4 regions of the Proteiniborus sp. genome follow, and region 1 is predicted to be linked to each of the others. Evidence: predicted binding sites of a transcription regulator. Region 1 holds the regulator's gene; each other region holds the start of a gene.
The links. The regulator Rex, encoded in region 1, represses fermentation and respiration genes when NADH is low (regulators of the CRP and FNR family bind a similar motif). The targets are predictions, from matches to a motif close to ATTGTTAANNNNTTAACAAT.

Region 1 (3,474 bases):
CAAAACCTTTCAGCATAACTTGTAAACTGCATAAATACACCAGCTTGTCCTGTATGTAAGGCCAGTGCTTCTGGTCCAAACTCTTTCTTAACATTTCTTAGCTTTTCAACTATAATATCTAATGCTTCCTCCCAGCTTATTTCTTCAAAAGCACCTTGACCATTTTTTTTCAAAGGCTTTCTAAGCCTCTCTTCAGAATGTACTATCTCAGGAATCGCCCTACCCTTTGGACAAATAAAACCTTTAGTTAAAGGATGTTCCTTGTCTCCTTTAGCCTCAATGATTTTATTGTCCTTTACTAATAATTGAATCCCACAAAAACAATTACAAATTCCGCATGTACCCTTCTTGCAAACTATATTGTAAGCAGAATTTTTCTTATTATCATACATAAATTCACCTCATAAATACTTGTAGCTAAGTTTTATACCTATACTTCTCTTACTACTTGTCTTAAAAATTGACTAGTTCTTGGATTTTTAGGATTGCTAAATATCTGCTCTGGTGAACCTTCCTCTGCAATTATTCCATCATCCATAAAAATTATCCTGTCAGCTACGTTTTTTGCAAAACTCATTTCATGTGTAACTATAATCATAGTAGTATGAGCTTCTGCTAATCCTTTAATAACATCTAATACTTCTCCTACAAGTTCTGGATCCAATGCAGAAGTGGGTTCATCAAAAAGCATTACCTGTGGTCCTACAGCCATAGCTCTGGCTATACCTACTCTTTGCTGTTGTCCTCCTGATAACTTAGATGGATAATAGTCACTTTTATCAAATAAGCCTACAGACTTTAATATTTCTAACGCCTTTTCCTTCGCAACCTTTTTATCTATCTTTTTCACAATAGTTAAAGGTTCCATAACATTCTCTAATGCAGTTTTATTTTTAAATAGATTATATGTTTGGAACACCATTGAAGTTTTCCTTCTCAAAGCATATATTTCTTTTTTAGTAATGTTTTTTATATCAACTTTTATATCATCAATTTCAATCTCACCAGCTTCAGGCTCTTCAAGATAATTAATACATCTTAATAAAGTGGATTTCCCAGTTCCAGACGGTCCAATAATAGCCACCACTTCACCTTTCTTCACTTCTAAATCTATATTTTTTAATACCTTTAATTTCCCATAGCTTTTACTTAGATTTTTAATTTTAATCATATCATCGCTCCTACGGAATTTACTCTCATTTTAAAATTCTAACGAATTCGACATAAAAAAACCAATTAATATTTTCTATAGTTTTAATATCTAATATAGGAAATATTAATAAAGCAATATGCTATTTTTGATTCAAATAAAAAAGGAGTTAAAACTTATTGCTCCTCCACTTGCTACACTCAGGTTTACCATTTATGCATAATTTAACGGGGTTAGTGCTTTATTTTAAAGTACTAACCCCGTCCACTTAATTTCCTATATTTTAAAAACCTATTTATTTTCTATTTTTTTCTTTAAACATATATGATAATATAAATAAACTTTCATTTAGATGAACATTTTCAACTACAACGTTTTCAGGAACTTTCAAATCAGTAGGAGCAAAATTCCATATACCCTTGATATTGCTCTTAATAAACTTATCTGCTACTCCTTGTGCTTGTTCCTTTGGAGTAGTTATAATACCTATCTCTACCCCATTATCATTAATAAAATTCTCCATATGATCAACATCAAATATTTCAATATCTCTTATTTTTAATCCTATTAGCTTAGGGTTTTTATCAAACAAGGCTAAAAGTTTAAATCCAGCATCTTCGAATCCTTTATAGTTTGCCACTGCTTGCCCAAGATTACCTGCCCCTACTAAAACAGCCTTATAGGTTCTCTCTAAGCCTAAAATCTTGCCAAGCTGTTTGTGTAATTCCTCAACATTATAACCATACCCTTGCTGACCAAAGCCTCCAAAATTATTTAAGTCCTGTCTTATTTGAGAAGCTGTAAATCCAGTAATATTGCTCAATTCTTGAGATGATATTCTATTGATGTCTTTATCTAATAGTTCACCTAAATATCTGTAGTATTTAGGTAGTCTTCTTATGACCGCCATCGAAATTCGATTTACTTTTTCCATATTATTATTCCACCTACTCTTATTCTGATTTTCACACTTATAAGATATTTTAAATATTATACCATTAGGTTAAATTTCTGTCAATTTAATGATAAAGTCATAACGAGCACATTATATCATATTTATTATCTCTTTGTCTTTTAAAAATATTACCCTATTGTTTCTTTTCTAAACGTTTTTTGTTAAAATTATATTATTGATAAGAAATAAGGAGGATTCAAAGTGATAGTTTTATCATGTAGCAATATATCTAAAAGCTATGTAGTAGATACAATACTGGATAAAGTCACTTTTTCGCTAAATGATAATGAAAAGGTTGGCCTTGTTGGACTAAATGGTGCTGGCAAGTCCACATTATTTAATATTTTATCTGGAAGAATCTCAATGGATTCTGGAGAAATGTATGTATCAAAGGATTGTAAAATAGGCTATCTAGAACAAAGCACTCAAATAGAAAGTAATAAATCTATTTTTGATGAAGTTATGGATGTATTCATGCCTTTAATGGATATGGAAAAAAAGTTAAGACAACTTGAACATAATATTAGTATAGAAGGACAAAAGCAGGAATCCAAACTACTAGATTCTTTAATGGATGAGTACGCCTATCTTACAGAAGAATTTCAAAATAAGAATGGATATGGCTTTAAAAGTGAAATCAAAGGCACTCTAAAAGGATTAGGTTTTAGTGAAGAACAACTTTATATGCCTGTATCCAATTTAAGCGGTGGTCAAAAAGCAAGGGTTATGCTAGCAAAGCTATTATTAAGCAAGCCCGATATTTTACTTTTAGACGAGCCTACTAACCATCTTGATATACAAGCTATAGATTGGCTTGAAAAATATATTAATGAATATAAGGGTGCAGCAATAATTATTTCTCACGATAGGTATTTTCTTGATAATACCGTTTCTAAAATATTCTATCTAGAAAAGTCTCTATTAAAAATATATAACGGAAATTACACTGATTTTATGAAGAAAAGAAAAGATGAGTTAGAGCTTTTGGGGAAAAAATATGAAGAGCAGCAAAAAGAGATTTCAAGACAAGAAGAAATCATTAGAAGATTTATGTCTTATGGTGGTCAAAGATATATAAGACAAGCTCAAAGCAGGCAAAAAATGCTTGATAAAATGAAAAAAATCGATGCTCCTATTAATGAAAGTAAAAAATCAAAAATTATATTTGAACCAAAGATTAAAAGTGGAAACGATGTAATATATGTAGAAAACTTAAGTAAAGCCTTCGATAACTTTCATCTATTTAATGATGTAAACTTCAAAATTTATAGAGGAGAAAAAGTTGGGCTTATAGGACCTAATGGTGTAGGAAAGACTACTCTTTTTAAAATGATATTAGGTAAGGTGCCTATTAATGAAGGTACAATAG
Region 2 (3,474 bases), on a different contig from region 1:
TGAAGATGAATATATTAGGAATGGCTAACAGCCATAATCTTGTCGTACTTAATGATTAAGTATTATTAAGGCTATACAAGATTTTAATACGAAAGTATTAATCCAAGTGGTTGAATCCTGTGACACCACCATCTAGTTAAATAACGAGGTGAAAAGCTTGGATGTATAATTGTCTAGGTTTTAGAAATCAGGCGAATATAATGAAGAATGTAATGCTAAAAATAAAGGGAAAACAAACCAATATAGAAGGCGAAGAAAATATAATTGAGCTTATTACAGAAGGAAAATTTTATACTAAAAATGGTTCACACTATTTAGTATATGATGAAACAGAGATATCAGGTATGGAAGGCTCCACTACAACATTAAAAATACAAGGACATAAAATATCAATGAAAAGATTTGGCAGCAATTCATCTAGTCTAATCTTTGAAGAAGGTAAAAAACACAGGACAGAGTACTTGACTGCCTATGGAGATATGTCTATAGAAGTATTAACAGATAACGTAGACGTAAGTATATCTGAAGTAGGAAAAGGAAACATAGACTTGTCATATAAGCTTAATATTTCAGATAACATGGAAAGCAGCAATCACCTGACAATAGATATAATGTAAAAATTATCCTTGTTATTTTTGATTAATGAATGATACTATGTATCTATAGCGAGATGCAAAAAGGATTTAAAAGTATAGCCCAAAAACGGGCACTAAATGCCCAAACTTAAGCATTGGGGGGATACTATGATAGATTTACTCCAAGGAGAAAATATATTAGAAATACTTGACTGCGTACAGGAAGGCATACACATCATAGATAAAACAGGGAAAATAGTATATTATAACAAATTCGCACAAAAACTAGATGAAATAGATAGAGAAAAGGCAGTAGGACGTCACATACTTGAAATTTATCCTTCACTTTCCCATGACACTAGTACACTTCTAAAAGTAATCCGAACAGGAAAACCCATATTTGACATAGAGCAAACCTTTGTGAATTATAAGGGGGATAAAATAACTACTATAAACTCATCCATTCCTATCAAGTCAAAAGGTAGCATTGTTGGAGCACTTGAAATATCAAAAGACATAACAGAAGTAAGGAAACTATCAGAAAAAATAGTAGAGCTACAAAGTGAACTTTACAGCACAGAGCACAAAAATAAACAGAAAGACAAGGGAACTGCAGGCTTTACTTTTGTAGATATTATAGGTCAAAATACAGAAATGTTAAAAATTAAATCTCTTGCATTAAAGGCAGCAGCCACATCTTCACCAATAATTATTTACGGAGAAACAGGTACAGGAAAAGAACTATTTGTACAGTCAATTCACAATGCAAGTCCAAGAAGAGATAAGCCATTTATTGCACAAAACTGTGCCGCACTGCCAAGTAATCTTCTTGAAGGAATTTTATTTGGAACAGTAAAAGGCGGCTTTACAGGAGCCGAGGATAGACCAGGCTTATTCGAAGTAGCTGATGGTGGAACTCTTCTATTAGATGAGATTAATTCAATGCCTTTAGACCTTCAAGCAAAGCTTTTAAGAGTCATCCAAGACAAAACAGTTAGAAGAGTAGGGGCAACAAAAACTACTAAAGTAAACGTGAGAATAATAGCAGCAACAAATATACATCCAGAAAAGGCAATAGAAAACAATTTACTCAGAAAGGATTTGTACTATAGGCTAAATGTTGTATCCATAAATATACCAGAGCTTAAAGATAGAACCGATGATATTCCAAGGCTAGCTGAATATTTTATAGAAAAATACAATAAGCTTTTAGGTAAGAATATAAAGAAAGTCGATGATGAAGCTATGGAGAAGTTTATGACCTACAACTGGCCAGGAAACGTAAGAGAACTAGAACATTTAATAGAAGGCATAGCCACCATATATGACACAGACACCATAAGACTAGAACATCTTCCTACTCAAATAAGAAATCAAGGGAATGCAACGGGGACGGTTCCTTTTGCAGCCAATTCTTTAAGAGTCACCTTGGAGCAAATGGAAAAAAGCATTATCAATGAAACACTTATAGCCACAGATTGGAACATTACACGCACAGCAGAACAGTTAGATATACCTAGACAAACTCTGCAATATAAGATAAAGAAATATGAACTAAAATAAGTACACGCCCAAAATTGGGCGCATAATATTAAAAAGAGAGCTGAATATTAATAAAGCTCTCTTTTTTGTGCTTATTTTATCCAAAGATAACATAATAATCATCAAATTATGTTTAGTTTTTATATTAATCATATGGCACATTTCTTGCAATATATCTATTGGGTAATAAACAAGAAAACGTGATAATAATTATCAATTATTTAACAATGATTCTAATTACTTCGAATTTATTCGAAGACTACTATATTTTTTAAGGGAGGAATTATTAATGAAAAAAGGATGTCCATACGGAACACACAGAGTTATTGAGCCTAAAGGGGTATTACCACAACCAGCGCTAAAGATTGACAACAATATGGAGATTTATGACAATGAAATACTAATAGATGTACAGACACTTAATATTGACTCAGCAAGCTTTACACAAATAAAAGAAGAGGCTGGCGGAGATACTGAAAAGATAAAAGAAATAATGAAAAACATCGTAGCAACAAGAGGAAAACATCAAAACCCTGTAACTGGTTCAGGTGGAATGCTAATAGGAACAGTAGAAAAAATTGGACCTGCTTTAGAAGGTAAGACAGACCTTAAAGTAGGAGATAAATTAGCTACATTAGTTTCATTATCACTTACACCACTTAGAATAGACGAATTTCTTGAAGTTAGAAAAGACATAGACCAAGTTGACATAAAAGGAAAAGCAATACTATTCGAAAGTGGAATATATGCAGTTATTCCAAATGATTTACCGGAAAACCTAGCATTATCAGTACTTGACGTAGCAGGAGCACCAGCTCAAGCAGCAAAGCTAGTAAAACCTGGAGACTATGTAGTAGTCATAGGAGGCACAGGAAAATCAGGAATGCTTTGTTTACATGAAGCAAAGAAAAGAGTAGGTGTTACAGGAAAAGTAATATGTGTAGGTAGCACAGATAAAAGTGTATCAAGAGCAAAATCAGCAAACTTAGCAGATGAATATATTAAAGTAGATGCAACAGATGCAATAGCACTCCACAACAAAGTAAAAGAACTCACCAATGGAAGAATGGCAGACATAACAATAAACTGTGTAAACATACCAAATACTGAAATGACAAGCATACTAGCAACAAGAGATGGAGGATTAATCTACTTCTTTAGCATGGCAACAAGCTTTACAAAAGCAGCCCTTGGAGCAGAAGGCGTAGGAAAAGACGTAACAATGATAGTAGGAAATGGATATACAAAAGGTCATGCGGAGATAGCACTACAGATAATGAGAGAAAGCGAAACTCTTAGAAAGATTTACACCGAACTATATGCATAACACAGGGGCAAACACAGAGGGACGGTTCCC
Region 3 (3,474 bases), on a different contig from region 1:
CCTGCTTCTCTTGCCAATGTAGTTTCTGGTCTTACTCCTATTGCCATTACTACTGCTTGTGCTTCTACTTTTTTACCTGAAGCAAGCTCGATATAGTCATCTCCGACTTTAGCGATTGCATCTCCTACAATTAGATTAACGCCCTTATCCATCATCTCTTTATGAAGTAATTGAACCATATCGTAATCAAATGGTGCCATAATTTGGTCTGCAGCTTCTACTAAAGTTACATTGAAATCTACATCTGATAATTGTAAGTTTTCAGCAACTTCTACTCCAATAAATCCTCCACCGATTACTGCAATATCTTTTACTTTGCCATTTCTCACATACCTATTTAATTTATCAATATCTACAACATTTCTTACAGTAAAAACATGTTCTTTATCATATCCATCAATTTTAGGAACAATAGGATTAGCTCCAGGAGATAACACTAATTTATCATACTCTTCTTCGTATTCTTTCCCTGTTTCTAAGTCTTTCACTGTAATAGTTTTTTTATCTCTATTAATTTTAATAACTTCATTATTAACTCTAGCTTCAATGTTGTATTGGCTCTTAAACTTTTCTGGACACATAAGCACTAAGTCTTGGCTATTTTCTATCATTCCACTCAAGTGGTTAGGTAAACAGCAGTTTGAAAATGATACGTGAGGCCCTTTTTCAAACATAATAATTTCTGCAGATTCATCTAATCTTCTTGCTCTCGCAGCAGTAGAAGCTCCTCCTGCTACTCCTCCAACAACTAGGATTCTTTTGCTCATAATCTTTTCCTCCCTTTATTATTTTAATTTAGTTATATTTTAAATTTATAGTATTTCCTAGTAGACCTATATAATTGCTTATTTTATAAACTACAGTGTTGTGCTTGCCTTCTTGTGTCTATTTGGAGGTATTATATTTATCTTTCCTTCAAATAGTTTCAGAGCTACAATTCCCCCTAATGAAAGTGCAATTAGAAAACCCCATCCAGATAATGAAAAGCTACTAATTGCAGAGTAAAGTGCTCCGAGATTACATCCACCTGCTAGTCTTGAACCAAAACCCATAAACGCTCCACCAAGAGCATAGAATATAGTATCCTTTAATCTGAAATCAAAGTTAAATCTAAATTTTCCTGCTAAAAGTAAGCATATAGCCGCTCCAATCACAATACCTATATTTCTCAGCGTTCCCCCATCATTTAATAGTCCTGCATTTACATCTTTAACAATACTTGCAAAAGCTGGTGAGGTGATTTCTATGCCAAGGCCTTGTATTAGTCCAACTGCCCACTTAGTAAATGTAGATGTAACTCCCCAGTTTTTCCCTGTTGTATTCAATACAAAAATAAAACCTATCGATAATAACATTCCACCTTTAAAGAAACTCCATCTTTCGATAAAGAACTTATGATATGTTTTGTAACTAAATAATTTGAAGTCTTCATCTTCAGGTAGCGGTAATTCATTCGGCTCAAACACGGTTTCTTCATAAAACCCTTCTTTTTTTCTAAGATCTTCATACTTCCTAGTTATTACATATAGTACTAATAGCAACGCAAAAGAAATAATGAGAGTTCCTATAAATCCAAATACATCTGGCAAATATACTTGTGCACCAATCTTTCCAATTGCCGAATCTGCAATTGTATGTCTTAAAGCATGACCTGGTATAGTAAATAAAACAAAGAATGGAAGAGCTATTGCAGAACGAATTTCTCCTTCACCTAAGTCGCTAAGTGTACCTGAAGCACATCCTCCAGCAAGTATCATCCCAACACCGAAGAAAAATCCTCCAAGTATTGTAGATATATTAAGAATCTGCACAGAAGCACTCCCAGGAATAACCAAATCCGAAGTAGCTGCTCTAAATTGTGGTACTGCTCCTTTAGCTACAGCTGCCCATTGTATTCCTGCTGATGCAACCATAGTAACAGCAAACATAATTAAAAGTGCCTTAGTAAGACTTCCTTCTCCTGTAACATAAATTCTCTTTATTCCTCCAGCAAAACCAAATCTAGAACGAGTAAGTATGTATCCCAAAACTACTCCCGTAATAAGATAAAGACCTAATTTGCTACTAGTTCCACTTAAAAGTTTCCCCAAAATTGCTATAAGAATAATTATAAATAAAGCAATAATTAATTGATTTTTGTTGATTTTTCCTGTAGTTTGCACACTAATCCCCCTTCATTGTGTTTTTTTTAACATTTTTCTTTATGTTTATTATATAACAAACAACCTTTCTTTTATGATTACCTTTACTTATATTGCATTAGATATTTTGATAGTTCATTAGTCTTATACAAACAAAGTAAATACAAGAGAAGATAAACTATGATTTTAAAAGTTGCTACTACATAATCAATAAAAGTACAATTCAGTGCAAATATAGTTAAGCTTTTGACAAATAAATGTTTCTAAAAAAAGTCATGAATCTAATATGGGTTGATACCCTATTAGATCCATGACTTTTTATATGCTTTATGAAGTTCTCCAGTCGAACCTAAAGAGGCGTTCTCCACCGCTACCATCGATTAAATGAACTCTGGTCGTTCCTTCAAAGTCATCGATAGTGACTGTTAGCGTTAAGCGATTCCCTGTGCGATAGTAAGTTTATGTGATTCGACGATTCGACGGCAATTTCCCAGGAAATATGAAGTCTACTCTACAGTTACACTTTTTGCTAGATTTTTTGGCTTATCTATGTCACATCCTCTTTTATACGCTACATAATATGACAGTAGCTGTAATGGAACTATACTTAATACCGAAGAAATTTCTTCTATGACTTCTGGAATGTAGATTACTTTGTCAGCCGACTTCTCTATTTCCGTTTTTCCTTCTTTTGCTACTGCTACAACATATGCGCCTCTTGCTTTTACCTCTTTTATATTGCTTAACATTTTATCGTATAATTTATCTTGTGTTACTAATGCTATTACTGGAGTATCTTTTTCTATCAATGCCAGTGTACCATGTTTAAGCTCTCCTGCTGCTATGGCTTCAGAGTGAATATAAGAAATTTCTTTTAGCTTAAGTGAGCCTTCTCTAGACACATCATAATCAATTCCTCTGCCTATATAAAATAGACTTTCTGAATTATATATTTTATCTGCTATGTTTTTTATGCTTTCTACATTAGATAATATTTTTTGAACTTTTTCTGGAAGTTGTTTTAATTCGTCAATTATCATGTTGCCTTTTTCATTAGTTATATTTTTACTCTTTTTAGCCATTTCCAAAGCAATAAGAGTTAATGCTACTATCTGAGTAGTATATGCTTTTGTAGATGCTACTGCAATCTCTGGACCAGCCCATGTATATAACACATCATCTGATTCCCTAGAAATAGAACTACCTACTACATTAGTTACAGATAAAACTCTAGCTCCTTTTTCTTTAGCTAATCTTAAGGCTGCTAATGTATCAGCTGTCTCTCCTGATTGACTTACTACAATTACAAGGGTATCTTCATCTATAAATGGTT
Region 4 (3,474 bases), on a different contig from region 1:
GGACTGTACTATGCATTTACTTAGAATAATGAAAGGATAACAAGTAAAGCTACAATAGACACAACAATGGCAATAACACCATACAATACCTTTTTTCTTATGAAGAAAATCTTAGCCATAATATCACCCCTTGATATAATTTAAATACTAGGGCACAATATTCCATATTATAATCTATTTGTCAGAGTGAAGATATATTCATAAAACATATAAATTGTAATCGAATATGCTTACATGTAGTGGTTTAGATTTACATATATGGACATTTATAATATAATAAATGATATAAGTTATTTTAATGTGGAGGATGATTTTATGAAAACCAGGATTATTACAGATAGTGCTAGCGATTTATCATCTGATATTATTTCAAGATGTGGCATAGATGTGTTACCAATACTTGTCTATCTAGGGGATGAAGAATATAAAGACAGAGAAACTCTAGAGCCTAAAGAACTCTATGATAATATGAGAGAAGGAAAGGTATACAAGACCTCCCAAGTATCTCCACAAGTATTTAAAGAAAAATTTGAGGAATATGCAAAGAAAAATGAACCTTGTATATACATAGCTTTTTCATCAGGATTATCAGGAACATATCAATCGTCTCTAATAGCAAAAAACGAAGTATTAGAAGATTACCCTAATTTTGACATATCGATAATAGATACTAAATGTGCCTCGGGTGGCTTTGGCTTAGTGGTTTTGAAAGCTGCGCAGATGGCTATGAAAGGAATTACAAAAGAGGAAATAGTAAAAACCGCTGAATTTTACTCTAAACATATGGAGCATATATTTACAGTTGATGATTTAGAATATCTTTATAGAGGAGGGAGAGTAAGTAGAACTGCAGCTGTAGTAGGCTCTCTTCTAAATATTAAACCAATATTACATGTAGATGATGGGAAACTAATTCCTTTAGAAAAAGTAAGAGGACGAAATAAGGTGCTAAAGAGAATGATGGAAATAATCGAAGAAAGAGGAGTAAACTTAAGCAGTCAAATTATAGGTATCACCCATGGTGATGATATAGAAATAGCTATGAAAGCAAAGGAATTGATGGAAGAAAGATTTAATTGCAAGGATTTTGTCATTAACGACATAGGATGTGCTATCGGCGCTCATTCTGGTCCAGGCACATTAGCAATATTTTTCTTAAATGAATTAGAATAAAGTACTATGTAAAAGCTTCCTTAAGATTCGTTGGAAGCTTTTACATTTTTCTAAATTTTTCGTAATAAATATGCTATTTCCCTTAAATCAGGCAATATACATATATAAAGAAGAAATTACAATCATTTATAAGCTTTGACAAAAAAATAACAATAAAATATACTATATTTAAAGAAAGTCCGTTAGAAATAGAGATACAAAATTTTTCAATCGCTATTGTTAAAATAATAACAAAGGAGATGCTATCATGATATTTATTAACGTTTGCATTGGTAGTGCATGTCACCTTAAAGGAGCATATAGTGTAATAAAGGAACTTCAACAGATAATTGATAAAAAACAGCTATCGGACAAGATTACTGTAAAAGCAGCGTTCTGTTTAGGTGAATGTACAAAAGCGGTTTCTGTAAGGGTCGATGAGGATAAGGTAATTTCAGTTGAAGAAGGAGCTGTTAGGGAATTCTTTGAAAAACATATAGCTGGGAGGCTTTAAAATGAAGTTCATTAATTTTATAAAGGAAAACTGCAACAACTGCAATAGATGCCTTAGAATATGTCCCTCTAAGGCAATTACTATTCTAGAAGATCATGCTGAAATAGTAGATGATTTATGCATTTCATGTGGGAAATGTCAGATTGCTTGTCAAAAAGGTGCTTTAATCATAAAAAGTAATGTATCTCAAGTGAAAAAGGCTATACAAAGTAAAAAGAGAGTAATAGCTAGTGTAGCACCATCTTTTGCTGGTGCATTTGATATGAGTGACGAATATCAAATAGTAACAGCCTTAAAGAAACTTGGGTTCGATATTATAGAGGAAACAGCTATAGGTGCTGAAATAGTATTGGATTATTATAATAAATATTACGAAGAAGGAAAATATAAAAATCTTATTACTACAAGTTGTCCTTCTGTTAATAATCTTATAGAAAAGTATTATCCTTCATTGACTAAATATATGATACCAGTAGTATCTCCAATGATTGCTCATGGAAAGCTTTTAAAACATAAATATGGAATAGATAGTGTAGTAGTATTTATAGGGCCATGTCTTGCTAAAAAAGCTGAGGCAGAAGATTTTCAACATGAAGGAATAATTGATTCAGTGCTAACCTTTGAGGAGTTAGATTATTGGTTTTTAGAAGAAAATATAGTGTTAAGAAACCTTGAGCCTCAACCATTTAATCAAACCTCATATAAACGAGGAAGTTTATTTCCTGTTAAGGGTGGCTTAAGCGAAGAAAATAGCTTCGTTAGGAAGAAATATGAACTTATGAGGATAAATGGAGTAGAAAGCTGCAAGGAGTTTCTTGAGTGTATTGAAAATAACGGAATAGATGGATTTTTTGCAGAACTTAATATATGTAATAATAGCTGTATAGACGGGCCAGGAATGCCTAAAGATAACATCAACCATTATGTTAGACAAGACAAAATAAAGAAATACGTAATTAAAAAGAAATGTTATGCCCAGGGTGATATTGAATATAATTATGAAAATATTGATTTTACTAAAAGATTTTTTAATAGAAAGGCAAGTAGAAAGACTGCTACAGAAGATAAGATAAAAGAAATATTAGGTAAAATGGGCAAGCGTAGTCAAGAGGACGAACTCAATTGTACTGCCTGTGGTTATGCTTCTTGTAGAGAAAAAGCTAAGTCTGTAATCGAAGGTATGTCTGATATTAATATGTGCTTACCATTTATGAAAGCAGAAGCTGAGAGTTTAAGAAACGTTATTTTTAAAAACAGTCCTAATATTATCTTTATTTTGGATGAAGACCTTAAGGTGAAAGAGTTTAATCCAAAATCAGAGAGAGCCTTTAATATTAAGGCAGAAGCCATGAAAGGAGAACCAATATCAAAGCTTATTGATGAAGATATTTTTCTAAGAGTTATTTCAACTAAAGAGGATTTAATAGGTCATAAGCTAGTATATTCTCAGTATGGATTAGTCCTAATAGGAAATATTACGTATCTGGAAAAAGAAAAGGTATTAATGGTAATAATGACAGATGTTACTTTAGCTGAAAAAAATAAAGAAGAGCTTGCCAGAGTGAAGAAAAACACATTAAATGCAGCACAAGAAGTAATAGACAAACAGATGAGAGTAGCACAAGAAATAGCAAGTCTCTTAGGTGAGACTACAGCTGAAACAAAGGTTATACTTACTAAACTAAAGGATATTGCTTTAGGAGAAGCAGGTGATATTTAATGGATTGTTTTGTAGACATTGCATATGATAGTCTAATTAAATATGGCGAGGAGCTTTGCGGAGATAAGGTAGAGCTAATAGATAGTGA

Region 2: a site for Rex is predicted at 2,327-2,346, ahead of kdd (L-erythro-3,5-diaminohexanoate dehydrogenase). Genes of this name have one in related genera too.
Region 3: a site for Rex is predicted at 2,376-2,395, ahead of ABV008_RS07910 (YeeE/YedE family protein). Genes of this name have one in related genera too.
Region 4: a site for Rex is predicted at 1,389-1,408, ahead of ABV008_RS15805 ((2Fe-2S) ferredoxin domain-containing protein). Genes of this name have one in related genera too.

The regions. Positions count from the first base shown of each region.
Region 1 is NZ_JAWRHZ010000041.1:1,470-4,943, reverse strand. It holds gene ABV008_RS08045 (molybdopterin-containing oxidoreductase family protein) at 1-392, opposite strand, end outside; gene ABV008_RS08040 (amino acid ABC transporter ATP-binding protein) at 431-1,171, opposite strand; gene ABV008_RS08035 (redox-sensing transcriptional repressor Rex) at 1,446-2,084, opposite strand; gene abc-f (ribosomal protection-like ABC-F family protein) at 2,307-3,474, shown strand, end outside.
Region 2 is NZ_JAWRHZ010000061.1:30,013-33,486, reverse strand. It holds gene ABV008_RS13125 (YwiB family protein) at 162-617, shown strand; gene ABV008_RS13120 (sigma-54 interaction domain-containing protein) at 744-2,138, shown strand; gene kdd (L-erythro-3,5-diaminohexanoate dehydrogenase) at 2,407-3,444, shown strand.
Region 3 is NZ_JAWRHZ010000040.1:26,365-29,838, reverse strand. It holds gene ABV008_RS07915 (FAD-dependent oxidoreductase) at 1-767, opposite strand, end outside; gene ABV008_RS07910 (YeeE/YedE family protein) at 858-2,162, opposite strand; gene glmS (glutamine--fructose-6-phosphate transaminase (isomerizing)) at 2,648-3,474, opposite strand, start outside.
Region 4 is NZ_JAWRHZ010000067.1:23,819-27,292, reverse strand. It holds gene ABV008_RS15810 (DegV family protein) at 316-1,173, shown strand; gene ABV008_RS15805 ((2Fe-2S) ferredoxin domain-containing protein) at 1,421-1,666, shown strand; gene ABV008_RS15800 ([Fe-Fe] hydrogenase large subunit C-terminal domain-containing protein) at 1,668-3,386, shown strand; gene ABV008_RS15795 (SpoIIE family protein phosphatase) at 3,386-3,474, shown strand, end outside.